One region of the Shewanella sp. HL-SH4 genome, then DNA from elsewhere that is predicted to be linked to it. Evidence: predicted binding sites of a transcription regulator. Region 1 holds the regulator's gene; the other holds the start of a gene.

Region 1 (7,079 bases):
AAGATAAAAAAAAGCAAGACTGCGCTGAGTCTTGCTTAATTGAACTGGGTTGCTGTCAAAACAGCAGTATTATTCTTGCAATAAATCGCGACAAATATGCACTAGATCAGATTGAACCGCTGCCGCGGTGACTTCTCTACCCGCGCCTGGGCCACGTATAATCAGCGGATTACCTTGATAAAATGCACTGCGGATAACAAACACATTGTCGCCAGGCGTTAAATTGGCATAGGGATGATTACGGTCTACCCATTGAATGCCCACTTCAGCTTTCAATTTGCCACCCACTTTATCTAAAGCCGCCACATAACGTAGTACTTTATTTTGCTCTGCGGCGGCCACAAATTGCTGCAGCATTTCAGCATCAAGCTCATTAATGCGCTTTAAAAAGTCTGCTAATGTTAATTTAGCCAATGCTTCAGGCACTAATGAATTTAGAGTAATGTCTTCTAACTCAATGGCTAAACCAATTTCACGCGCTAAAATAAGCAATTTTCGTTGCATATCTCGACCCGATAAATCATCACGGGGATCAGGTTCTGTAATCCCCAGCTCTTTCGCCTCAAGCACTAATTGAGAAAATGGTTTACTGCCATCATAGTTTTCAAATAACCAACATAAAGTACCTGAAAAAATACCGCCAACCGCTTCAATCGTGTCACCGCTATTACGTAAGTCATTTAACGCATGCTGAATAGGCAACCCAGCACCACAACTGGCGTTATAGCGCCAAAATAAACGTCGATTACACAGTTGCTGCTTTAGCTCTCGATAAAAAGGCAATGGTCCTGAACCCGCCAATTTATTAGCACTAACCACATGAATACCTTTAGCAAACAATTGTGGGTATTGTAAGGTCAAGGTGGCACTGGCACTGATATCAAGCGCGACTATCTCATCGCAAGACAGTTGTTCTAATTGGTCAAACAAACTGTCATAGGTCCATTCTGTACCTTGTTGCTCATATTGTTGCTGCCAGCTGTCTAAATTAACCCCAGCGTTATCAACAAAAGCCTTTTTAGAACTCACCAAACCGACTAATTCGACTGTGGCTTCTAAGTCTTTATTTAGCCCAAAACGAGCACGTTTAAATAAATCTATCCACGCCTCACCAATATTGCCTATACCTAGCAGCAGTACGCCTATGCGCATTCTTGGGCCAGCACAGCGGCGATGTATTTTTTGAGTCAGTAAGCTAACCTGCCCCTGTGGCACTAATGTCACTAGGCTTAAGCCGTCTTGATAAACAGGTTTGGCATCACGACTTAGCAAACGGGCAAAGCTTTTACGATACAATTCTGCATCGGCACTGACCAAAGCCACTAGCCCCAAGTCGCATTGCGCCTGCAATTGCGTAATACCAAACTCAGCAGTTTGGGACACTAATAAAGACTGCACTTGCTTTTGCCTTTCTAATGTAAAGGCTAATTCATACTTATGTTGCGCCAATGACCAATAAGCCAATGGGGTTAAGCCCGCTTCGGTCAGTAATGTTAACAAAGGCTCTATCGCTGCGGCGGCTTTAAAACTAAATAACACCACTTCATTTAAACTGGTTACCACAGGCGCACTAGCTGACGAACTATGGGGGGCAATCAATGTAAAATCAGTGTGAGAGGCATAGCTTGAGCGTACGGCTAAACTCACTTCGGTATTGAACAAAGGCTGTAATGTACGTGAATGCAATACTGGAGAGCCCAGTCTAGCTAATCGATCGGCTTCAGCCAAAGACATGCTTTTTAGCAGTTTGGCATCATTAATTTTATTCGGGTCAGCATTAAATACCCCTTCAACATCGGTCCAAATTGTTACCCGATCAATATCAGCCAAACTGGCAATTAATGTCGCGCTAAAATCAGAACCATTTCGCCCAAGCAATAGTGTTTCACCCTGACTATTAGCACAAATAAACCCTGTAATGACTAAACGCTCATTAGGATGAGCCGCTAATAAAGCCTGCACTTTGGCTCGCGACTCTTCTACCCGAATATTAGGCACAGCACCTTCGTCAGCGACAAGTATTGAACAGGCGTCTACATGGGATGACGCTACACCAGATTCACGTAATAACGCCGCCATTAATCTTGCTGACCAACGTTCACCAAAACTCACCACATGGCTAATTTGATATTCATTGCGCTGTTCAAGTGATAATAAGCTAATCAATTGTGACTTGTCGGTCGACAAGCGCTCACGTAAATCACGTGCTTGCTCATTAGATAATAATTGTTCGATTAAGGTTTGCTGATAGCCGATTAATACTTGTAGCTCTTCTTGCCATAGCTGACCGGTTTCACGCAAATTGAGCAGCTTATATAAAAAGTTGGTACTTTTACCTGCCGCTGAAACAACAATTAAGTCATCGCTGTGACCATGGGTCAGTAAAATGTGGGCGACTCGGCGATAACAATCCGCATCGGCAAGACTTGAACCACCAAATTTATGTAAATGACCACGCGCCATGTATTACTCCTTAAACGACAACTACAGCGCTGCGACTGCAGCTAATGCGGCTTTAATATCTGCCACTAAATCTTCACCATCTTCAATACCAACAGATAGTCTCAATAATGTATCTTTAACGCCAGCCTCAAAACGGGCTTGGGCATCCATTGCTCTATGGGTCATAGTCGCAGGAACGGCGACTAAACTTTCCACTCCGCCTAAACTTTCAGCAACACTGAACAAGGTTAACGCATCTAAAAATGCTACAACCTCTGCTTCACCACCTTTTAGCTCGAAACTGAGCATAGCGCCAAAGCCTTTTTGCTGTTTTTTCGCAATCTCATGTCCAGGATGATCCGTTAATCCTGGATAATACACTTTTGCCACCACAGGACTTTGACATAGCACATCAACTATCTGTTTGGCATTGGCTTGATGTTCGCGAATTCGCACTGCTAAAGTACGAATACCACGCAGAGTCAGGTAACTGTCAAACGCTGATCCCGTTAAGCCTAAGGTGTTTGACCACCAATGCAGTAACTCGCCGATGTCTGGATTTTTAGCTACAACAGCGCCGCCAACCACATCACTGTGACCATTGATATATTTGGTCGTGGAATGGATAACGATATCAGCCCCTAAATTTAAAGGCTGCTGCAAAATAGGTGATAAAAAGGTGTTATCCACGGTAACCAATGCGCCAACTTCTTTTGCTGCAGTGGCAATAGCGGCAATATCGACCACACGCAGTAATGGATTGGATGGGGTTTCTAACCACACCATTTTGGGTTTTTTGGCAATGGCTTCTGCTAATGCTGCCGCGTTGGTTTGATCAACGATGGCCAATTTAAACTGACCTTTCTTGGCCAGGTTAGTAAATAAACGGTAACTACCTCCATAGCAATCATGTGGCACAACCAATAAATCGTCTGGGCCTAATAAATGGGTCACTAGCGTAATGGCAGCCATGCCAGTACAGGTTATCACTCCGGTAGCCCCTTGCTCTAATTTGGCTAAGGCTTCGCCTAAAATACAACGTGTTGGATTGCCTGAACGGCTGTAATCAAACTCACGCGGATTTTTATGGCCATCAAAAGAATAATTGGTCGATAAATAAATTGGCGGGACAACTGCACCATGTTGTGTGTCACTTTCAATCCCCTGTCGGACGGCGACAGTAGCATTGCTATGTTGTTTACAAGACTTGGTCATGATTGATTCCTAACATTACGAACACACAAAGAGATGTCTAGATGGCTAAATTTACCTAACTGAGCAGCTCAGGTCAACAAAAATAGACGTTTAGACGTCTAAACATAAAGAAATCTATTTGCAATGTGCACTAAAACACAGCAATAATTTGACTAGAAACTTTAAGGGTTTAAAATCTGCACCGTATTTAAAGTAAAGGGTGAGTTAATGACTGAGTGGAATGGCGACTATATTAGCCCATATGCCGAACACGGCAAGAAGAATGAACAAGTAAAAAAAATCACAGTTTCAATTCCGTTAAAAGTATTGAAAGTACTGACCGATGAGCGCACTCGTCGCCAGGTAAATAATTTACGTCACGCGACAAATAGTGAATTACTTTGCGAAGCTTTTTTACATGCTTACACGGGTCAACCATTGCCCGATGATCATGACTTATCAAAAGATGAGCCTGACAGCATTCCGCGTGAAGCGAAAGCATTGATGGACCAAATGGGTATTGAATGGGAAGACTTAGAGTAATTAATCACTTTTAAGTCATTTTACACCTGCTATTCATTCCATCAAGATGAATATCCTGCTTAGTCAGGGTAGTTATCTTGATGGAATTTTGTTTTTAGACACGATCAAACAATTGATATCAATCAATATACAAATGCTTGTGTTGAAAAACGTTAGTTACTAAGAGTCATTGCATGCCATTCATTGATCCCACCACGTTATTACTCGCCTCAGTTATTATCTTTTGCGGCGCATTAACCCAAAGCTTAATCGGTTTCGGTTTAGCCGTAGTCGCCAGTCCCTTACTGTATATTATCGACCCGCAGTTAGTGCCCGTTCCAGTGATTGTGATGGGGTTTGCAATTTCACTAATGACCTTATTCAGAGAGCGTAGCCATTTAGAATTTAATGGATTGCAATATGCGTTACTTGGCAGAATTCCGGGTGGTTTTTTGGGCGCAAGCTTACTATTACTCGCCCCCCAACCCATATTAGGACTCGCTATTGCGGGTATTGTATTTACAGCGGTTTTATTGAGTGTTTTTAAATTGTCCGCACCTGTGAATCGGATAACCTTATTTATTGCGGGTATTGTCTCAGGTATTTTTGGCAACATTGCCGCCATTGGTGGACCGCCAATGGCTATTTTGCTGGCCGGAAAAGATGCCAGCCAATTTAGGGCGGCACTATCAGCCTTTTTTATCTTTAGCTCAATGATTGCACTGGCTATTTTAGCCATTGTAGGTTTAGTTGAAGTGAAGCACATTTGGCTTTCTTTAATGCTGCTTCCATCGGTATTCGCAGGCTATGTTATAGCAGGGCGCATTGTCGGCAAAGTCGATAAAAACAAAACCCGCAAAGCCACCTTAATATTGTGTTCGTTAAGTGCGCTACTATTAACGGTAAAGTCATTAAATAGCCTTTAAAAATCTTTGTTAAAATAGCTTAAATCACATAGTGAGTCCTTCACTGCACCAATCATTAACTTCATTAGTGATTGGGTCAACAAACTGCAAACGCTGCGCTAATAACTGTAATGGTTTGTCAAAATCATCATCGTCTTTAGCCTGCAGTGTAGGATAAAAACGGTCATTCAAAATTGACATGCCTAAACTCTGCATATGCACCCGTAATTGATGGGTTTTGCCGGTAACGGGTTCCAGTTCAAAAAGTCCTAGGTTATTGTTAATTTTGAGCAATGTAATCTCAGAATGACTATTACTGGGTCCGTCAACAATCCGCATGGTAAAACTAGGTGTTCCACGTTCTAGCCGATTCTTAATGGTCCAATGATGCGGCAACATCATCTGATTTAAGGCGAAGTCTTGTGGTAACTCGGCCACTGCTTGATAGGTTTTTTTAATCTTACCATCGAGAAAAAGTTGATGATAAGCATGCCGAGTCTCGGGATTTACCGTCATCAACATCACGCCAGCGGTGTCTTTATCAAGCCGATGAGCTGGGGCTATTGTGTCTATTCCAGTACGAATACGTAAACGGTGTACTAAGCATTCATTCACATAATTACCACCAGGGGTAACCGGTAAAAAATGCGGTTTATAGACAATGATTTTATGGGAATCTTGATAAAGAATTTGCTCGGTAAAAGGCACTTTTTTTTCAACTGCAACTTCACGATAATAATAAACCCGTTTGGTTGCGGCATATTCACTTTGGCAATCAATTAATTGGCCATCTTGCCAATGTACTTTGCCCTCTTTAATCCGTTGATCCCACGCTGAGGGTGATATTTGTGGAAACTTATCAATTAAAAAAGCCAATACTGTTGGATAAACTGTAGAGGATTCACTCGTGCGAGGTAAGACAACATAGGATGGCTGCGCCGCAATAGCGCCAGTAGGTAAAAGTGACTCGTGAGTAGATTTCGACATAAAAATTATCAGGGTACCGAATAGATACCCTTATATTATCAGGTTATACATCAACATGGGATTTTAGTAATTGCAGGACAAAGTCCATGGTTTTGTGACAATTGGGCTGATCCACCAAACGTAACTTATCACGACTATACATGGGCAAAACCTCTAACCAACGCTGACTCACCCAGGTCGCATCTTCTAAATGAATTTGTGAATACAAACCAAGTAAATCAGGGTTAACTTCATAAAACTGTTCAAGCGCTGCGCTGATAATTTCAAACTTACCCACTATCGGCTCATGGCGCCAATTCTGACAAGGAAGAGTCCGTGCTATCCATACGCCATTGTGCTGTTTAGCTGCCGATAATACTTTTAAGCGTTGCTTACCCTCTAACACAATACTTAGCGACTTATCTTCTAGTTGGTGAAAGTCGATAATTTCACACTCGGTAATACTGCGATAACAGGGAAGTTCACTTTTAGCCTTTAGCGCTGCCATGGCTAAACCGTATTCACCTTTAAGCACTGATGCCACCAGCGCCAATTCAGCAGGAAAAGCAACCCTAAACTCGAGCCGGCCATTTGGCAACAACACCGCATCTTGTATCAGTAAAGCCATTTCACGTGTTTGCATTTTCGCCTCCAACACCATCAAGGTGAAGCACCAAAAAAGCGAGCATCAATAAGATGCTGCTCCATATCAGTGTAGTCAACGATGAAAAAACCAACAGTAAATTAAGATAAATTAATGCTAATGTACGACTGAAAATGCAACTTACTTTGTTCCACAATACCAGTAATTTACCAAGCCTCAAGATGATCCATTACGGTACCATTGGCCACAATAGTTGCTAACTCATCAGCTAACTTTTGGCTCTGTTTAATACTTGTTTGCCAATAATCAATCCGAGATTGGGTATCAAGATGCTTAAAATCTTCACGATCTGGAATTTTGCCATAGGGTAGCGAGGCAATAAATTCAGCCGATGGCGCCAGAATAAGCGCATTGTGATAATTACTGCGGGCCTTACGCCATATTAG
Region 2 (7,079 bases), 1.2 Mb from region 1:
GTTCAGCTACAGGCTCGCGATACAATTTAACGAGATAATAAACATCAATTAACACAATGAAAAAATTCACTAACGCGACTGGAATAGCATCAATGGCCAGTCCATAGGCAACAAACAAAGCCGCACCGACTAAGTTCCACCAGCGAAGTTTTTTAATATTTGCCATCATTAAAGATATCGCCACCACTACCGAAGCAAGATAACCCACCCACTCCCAAACTGTTGCTGTGTCCATATTTATTCCCCTATCACGCTGTTTTATTGAGTATAGTCTGGCTCTGTTGATCTTCAATGCTAAAATTCATCTCAACATATCTACAGATTTTAGCTCAATATGATGAGGTCTAACGTTCAACAACCGCAGCTGTCATCCGTGAGATACAACATAAATCATTAGCACTGTTATGGATTAGAATTTCCCATACTGAACTGCGTTTGCCTATATGAACTGGCTTTGCTGTGGCAGTTAATGTGCCATTGCGAGAGGCTTTTAAATGATTTGCGTTAATTTCCTGGCCAACACAGTAGAACTTAGTGAAATCAACAACAAAGTTTGCTGCATAACTGGCAACGGTTTCAGCAAGCGCGATGTTTGCACCACCATGCACTATACCAAGTGGGTTGTGTACACTAGGGTCGGCGGGCATAGTGGCCTTAAGATAGTCATCACCAATTTCGGTAATTTTAATCCCTAGGGTTTGCATCAGTGTGCCTTTGCCATTCATCCCTGCATCTAAGCGCTCGCAATCTGCAAGTGTTACTTCTCTAAACCAAATACTCATTGAATACATCCAGTTAACAATTGTTTTTCCAGTGTACTGTGAGATGACGGCAGAATAAATAATTAACTATCAAATTGATCTTTATAATGTATATTTTGCCGCGCTAAAAATACAAAAAAGGGAGCTATGATGCTCCCTTTTGTTACCACGAAAATCAACTGCATCAGCTGAAGACAAAGACTCTAGCTTACCAACTCAAAATGAGTTTGATAAGTTTGCGCCCAGCGTAATAGTTCAACTCTGTTTCGGGATTGTGTTTTACGAAAAACAGAAGAGATATGGGCTTTTACAGTGTGCTCACTAATGCATAAGCGATGGGCAATTTCTTTATTCCTAGCACCACTAGACACTAGCTGAATAATGGTCCTTTCTCGATTAGTCAGCATTTGTAACATGGCAACCGTATCTGCAGGGATTTCGTTATTATTATCAAGTTTTTGAACTAAACGTCTAAAAATTTTACTGATCAATGGTCTGTCGTACCAAAGCTCATCAGATACCATCTTACGTAAACCAGTTAACATTAAGTCCATTCGTTGATCTGAATATAGCAGTCCACGCACCCCCAGCAATAATGCAGTCTCTTGATCTAATGAGCCGCGTTCTACTTGATATAAGGCTACGGGGACATGATTAACAATACGCGAAACTAATAGAGGAATACCTTTGCTATCAAGGGCTGCGCCTTTTTGAGCCACAAGGTAAAAACTATTAGACTTTTTTTCGAACTCTAATTCAGCAGCACTCTTGACGATGCGTGTCTTTAGGCCTATCGATTCAGCAAGAATAGCTAAATGACAAGGTGCCGATAATTGGTGTAAAAAAACCAATTCATATGTATTGGAACTCATCACTCTTCTCCCTGAAAAGTTTAATTTGTTCAAGTGCTCCTAACTATGAGGTTTAACCACATCATCAATAAGCCAAAGTGCTTAATACTTGAACATCATCCTGTGTTTGATTTTATACCTAAATCTTACCTTGAAGCCAGATACAATTACTCATAAACGCCCAGAATAAGGTAAATGGATAAACTGAGTAACAAGGGTAGTAGAAATTAACTAGAACAATAATAAATTTTATCAGCCAAAAGTATTAATCGTATTTTTGACTGATAAATCATAAGGTTTTTAACTAGGGCTTAATAGCGACATTTAAATTTTGAATTTGTCGATTATGCAGACGAGTTAATAAGACTAATCCACAAATACCGCCAATCAAGGCTAAAAACATGTCAGACTGGGTATCCCATACATAGCCTTGGGTGCCTAAAAAGGCTTCGGCATTTTCACCCGTTGCGGCGGCAACCCACCATTCTATTAGTTCATAGAATGCAGAGAACGCTAATACAAAACATACCGACAAAAACTGGCACCAAGCTCCCAACTGAAGTACTCCGTTACGCAACATTATTTCTCTGGCGACAATAACAGGCACAAAACCTTGGGCAAAATGACCGACTTTGTCATAGTTGTTTCGCTCACTGCCCATCACTTGCGCTAACCAGTCAAATAACGGTACTTCAGCATAGGTAAATCTCGCTCCAACCATTAATACTATGCAATGAAATAAAATCAGCCAATAGGCCAAAGGGGTTAATGGGAAGCGGCTTCGAGTAAAAAATAACAGTGGTAACGCGATTAAAGCGGGTATCGCTTCTAACCACCAAGTGAACATATCTTTGGGATCACTCACGGACCAAAGTAGCACCGCGACATAAATTACCATCCATATAACTTTATTCAGCAATGTAAATTCCTCTTATTCGATATTGTTCTAGAATTAGAATATTAACTTTAGCCATCTAGCCCTCCACAACTGGCCAAAAAAGTGCTACTTTGACTAGGCGCTGGAAGTCGCAAATTATTCCCAAAGTAGAATTGACCTTATTGGCCGTTTCTAAGGTTAGTAACTTGACGTCGCTTGGGAACAGATATCAAGCATAAACTAATTGATATTATAAGCATAAGTACTAATTTAACTAGGTACTAAATCAGCAATTATACATTAGAGGGTACCCATATCATGGCGAAACATTCGCTTGACAAGGATAAGATAAAAATCCTGCTGTTGGAGGGCGTCCACCAAAGTGCGGTAGATGTACTAGAAAGAGCAGGCTATACCAACATTGAATACCACAAAGCCTCACTAGGCGAAAGTGAGTTATTGGAGTCCATCAAGGATGCCCATTTCGTTGGTTTACGCTCGCGCACTCAATTAACTGCTGAAGTACTTAGCCATGCAGAGAAGCTGGTTGCCATTGGCTGTTTTTGTATTGGAACCAACCAAGTTGATCTTGCCGCAGCTGAAAAACTCGGTGTGCCTGTTTTCAACGCGCCATTCTCTAATACCCGCAGTGTGGCTGAATTAGTCATTGGTGAAATCATCATGCTAATGCGCGGCATTCCACAACGTAACGCTCAATGTCACCGTGGCGGCTGGCTAAAAAGCGCCAACGGTAGCGTTGAAGTGAGAGGAAAAACTCTAGGTGTCATTGGTTACGGCCATATTGGCACTCAGCTCGGCATTTTGGCTGAAACCTTAGGCATGCGAGTTATTTTCTTTGATATTGAAGATAAATTACCCCTTGGTAATGCCTCACAAATTCACAGCCTAGAAACATTACTGGCCACAGCTGATGTTGTAAGCCTACATGTTCCTGAAACGCCACAAACTAAAGATATGTTTGGTGAGAAAGAATTTAGCCAAATGCGCAAGGGCAGTTTCTTCATCAATGCTTCTCGCGGCACAGTGGTTGATATCGATGCACTTGCAGAGGCTGTTAAGTCTGAGCACATTGCAGGCGCGGCTATCGATGTATTCCCAGTTGAGCCTAAATCAAATGATGATGAATTTGTTAGCCCACTTCGTGGCCTGGACAATGTGATACTGACACCACATATTGGTGGCAGTACCGCTGAAGCGCAAGAAAACATTGGTATTGAAGTTGCGGGTAAATTGGCTAAATACTCAGATAATGGTTCTACGGTATCTGCCGTTAACTTCCCTGAAGTATCACTAGCACAACACGCTGGTGCCTCACGTTTACTGCATATTCACCATAACCGTCCTGGTGTGTTGATCAAAATTAACCAAGCATTTTCGGCTAAAGGTATCAACATTGCAGCTCAGTATCTGCAAACTACCGCTGAAATTGGTTACGTGGTAATGGAAGTCGATTCTGATCAAGCTGAAGAAGCCTTAGGTGAACTGAAACTGATTGAAGGAACAATTCGTACCCGCGTATTGTTTTAATATCGATAGCGTCAGATCACAGTAAAAATAAAACGGCTATCTATAATATTTAGATAGTCGTTTTTTATTGTCTTGCCCCTTTAGAGTCCCCACCGATTGGGCTACACTGCTGGCATTATGTTGCTGTATTACAGGAAAATCCTATGAGCCTTTCAATAAGTCAACCAGATTGGGCCCCCACCCAAGACACGCCTGCAATAATGCTAGCTAACCTGAATCATTTAGGTCTTATAGAAGTAACGGGTGAGCAAGGTCGCAGTTTTATTCATGGCCAGGTAACAACTGATATTACCTCACTTACCGCAGACCAATGGCGCTGGGGCGCGCACTGTGATGCCAAAGGTAAAATGTTAGCCAGTTTCCGCGCTTTTGCATTACAAGACAGCTTATTTATGCTGATGCCCACCAGCGCATTAGCGATTGATTTACCCCAGTTAAAAAAATATTCAGTATTTAGTAAAGCAGAGTTAGTTGATGCATCAGCTAACTGGCAATTAATCGGTATTGCAGGCAGCGATGCCAACACTTTTGTTAAACAACATTTTGCCGAAGTTAGCCCTGAAACTGCCAGTGAAGTCACTGTGGTTGATGGTGGTTTGCTGCTTAAAGATGGCCAGCGTTTCATTGCCATGTTAAGCCTAGAAAAAGCCCAAACTCTTTATGCAAACCAAACCTTGTACAGCGCCGCGGCATGGCAAGCATTAGAAATCAAAGCAGGTTACCCCAATATTCCGGGCGTACATGCCAATCAATACGTACCGCAAATGTGTAACGTGCAGTCTATTAATGGCATCAGCTTTACTAAAGGCTGTTACATGGGCCAAGAAACCATCGCCCGTATGAAGTATCGTGGTGGTAACAAACGCGCGCTGTATATTTTATCTGGTACCAGTAGCCAAACGTTAACCGAAGAAACAGCATTAGAAATCGCCCTTGAGGGCGGCTATCGTCGCGGCGGTGCTATTATTGAGTTTGTTCAGCAAGGCGATCAAGTATTACTAACGGCTGTGCTAGCCAATGACACTGAAGCAGATGCTATTTTGCGTATTGCTGGTGATGAAGAGTCTGCTTTAACGATTATGTCGTTACCTTATTCGCTAGAAGCTTAAGGTTGTTTGCTCTGAGATATTTGCAAATTGAGCAATAACAACTGAAATGGCTATCAAATCGATAGCCATTTTTTTATCAACCATATAGTGTTAACGCCAAGCTGTACTTCTAACTTTGACGGATTGTTAGAGTTTATTTAACTAAACTGAAGCTATCCGTAGCCCTAACGAGTCCTTTAAGAAACCTTATCGCTTTTTCTAATTCATCTCTCTTTATAAGATGAGGTTGTCCTGGAGATGTATTGGCTTGATGTGCGGCATCTCCACGTTTTGATATGAACTCATCAAGAATTTGTTTTGCTTGGGGAGGATGATAATTATCCCATTTCCATGCACTTGTAATATCGACTTCAAAATAGCTTTTGAAAAGTAACTTTGTTCTAGCACTATTCGGATTGAAGAAGCGCTTTAAATCTTCATCCACTTGCCGCTGTACAAAGTTGCCTAAAGGGCTGCCCTTTACTATTAATAACCAAGATTGGATTTCTTCTTTAAACCGATCTTTTACATATGTTTCCCAGGCCGCCAAGGCCATTACCATACCAGCCCTTTTCAATGCTTCAGGATTATTATCAGTTGCTGAGTTTTTCTCACTATCAAAACGTGAAAGTAGGCCTTCTGCATCTTTAATTGCTAATTGAAACGATTTTTCAGCTTTCGTCATAGGTAAACACTTATATTTGATTGAAATTCTATCGAGCTTATAGAATGATTAACTAATCTCATCCTACATTTACAGTGTTATTGATGTAAAACAATAATTATGTAATTCCGCAAAAACAAGCACGATAAAGTCCTTACAATAATCGTGTTGGCTGAATAAGTTAAGATCAATAATTCGTTGTATTCAATTGCCTTCAGCAGGCTTAGTGCAGATAATCCAGCGAGACGCCGCTAGCACATCCCTGTGGGCTTAACCAAAACATCCCTGTTTTGGATACTCGCTGGCTCATCTGCACCTGAATTTTTGCTGCTTCGATTTGATTGCAAGTATTACTATGAGTAACAGCCAAAAATCTACCCGAGTTATTACCAATAAAGCCAAATCGAAGAAATAAATCATAGGGTACATATGCGTCTGAGACCTTCGAAAACAGGGATGTTTTCGCAGAGCCCCCATGGATGGGTTCACGGCGTGTCTTGGACGCATATGTACATAAGATCGCTCTTTCACATCCATGTGATCGCGACATTCCGTTCAGGATGAACATTCCTGTGCCAGGCAATGAGTTAAATTGAAGCCCAACACTGAAACAAGCTACCCAATACCAGTGCTGCCAAGGTCTTAAAACGCAAAAAAGCGAATAGGCCTAAACCACATTCGCTTTCCTACAACATTAAATCAAAAAGCCCTTACTTCAATTGGCTATCCAAAAAGGCAGCTAACGATTTATACAAATGATTCCGTACTTTCTCACCACGCATTGAATGCTTAGACCCTGGATAATCGATCATTTGAAATAACTTACCTTCGTCCTGCAAGGCTTTATAAACCCGAGTGCTGTTTTCAAATAACACGTTGTCATCCGCCATACCGTGGTACATCAACAGCCCTGACTGGTAGTTTTTCACGTAAGGTAACACACTGCCGGCATCATAACCTTGTTTGTTAACCTCAGGGTTACCCATGTAACGTTCGGTGTAATGGCTGTCATATAAACGCCAATCACTCACAGGCGCACCAGCAATGGCAGCTTTAAAGTAATCAGGCGCTTTAAATTGGCTCATCAACGCCATGTAACCACCATAACTGTGACCATAAATCGCCACATTATCGCCATCGATGAAAGGCAAACTACGCAGATAATCGACACCGGCTTTTTGATCGCGTACCTCAGCATCACCCATGTTTTGATAAATCACATATTCGAACTTTGTACCGCGATAGGCTGAACCACGGTTATCTAATTGGAACACCGCATAACCTTGTTGC

What was found. Region 1 encodes MetJ, which represses methionine synthesis genes. Its sites were predicted from a motif close to TAGACGTCTAGACGTCTA; they were not measured.
Region 2: serA (phosphoglycerate dehydrogenase) is a predicted target of MetJ. The motif match lies at 2,580-2,597, and genes of this name have one in related genera.

The regions. Positions count from the first base shown of each region.
Region 1 covers NZ_CP195037.1:2,726,530-2,733,608, reverse strand. The annotation lists gene ACRWQL_RS12945 (bifunctional aspartate kinase/homoserine dehydrogenase II) at 70-2,463, opposite strand; gene metB (cystathionine gamma-synthase) at 2,485-3,657, opposite strand; gene metJ (met regulon transcriptional regulator MetJ) at 3,865-4,179, shown strand; gene ACRWQL_RS12930 (sulfite exporter TauE/SafE family protein) at 4,353-5,084, shown strand; gene ACRWQL_RS12925 (pseudouridine synthase) at 5,109-6,050, opposite strand; gene ACRWQL_RS12920 (LON peptidase substrate-binding domain-containing protein) at 6,094-6,672, opposite strand; gene ACRWQL_RS12915 (alpha/beta hydrolase) at 6,840-7,079, opposite strand, start outside.
Region 2 covers NZ_CP195037.1:1,562,064-1,569,142, forward strand. The annotation lists gene ACRWQL_RS07740 (YgjV family protein) at 1-235, opposite strand, end outside; gene ACRWQL_RS07745 (PaaI family thioesterase) at 345-782, opposite strand; gene ACRWQL_RS07750 (response regulator transcription factor) at 965-1,633, opposite strand; gene ACRWQL_RS07755 (DUF2238 domain-containing protein) at 1,917-2,510, opposite strand; gene serA (phosphoglycerate dehydrogenase) at 2,808-4,037, shown strand; gene ygfZ (tRNA-modifying protein YgfZ) at 4,181-5,146, shown strand; gene ACRWQL_RS07770 (HEPN domain-containing protein) at 5,280-5,810, opposite strand; gene ACRWQL_RS07775 (S9 family peptidase) at 6,500-7,079, opposite strand, start outside.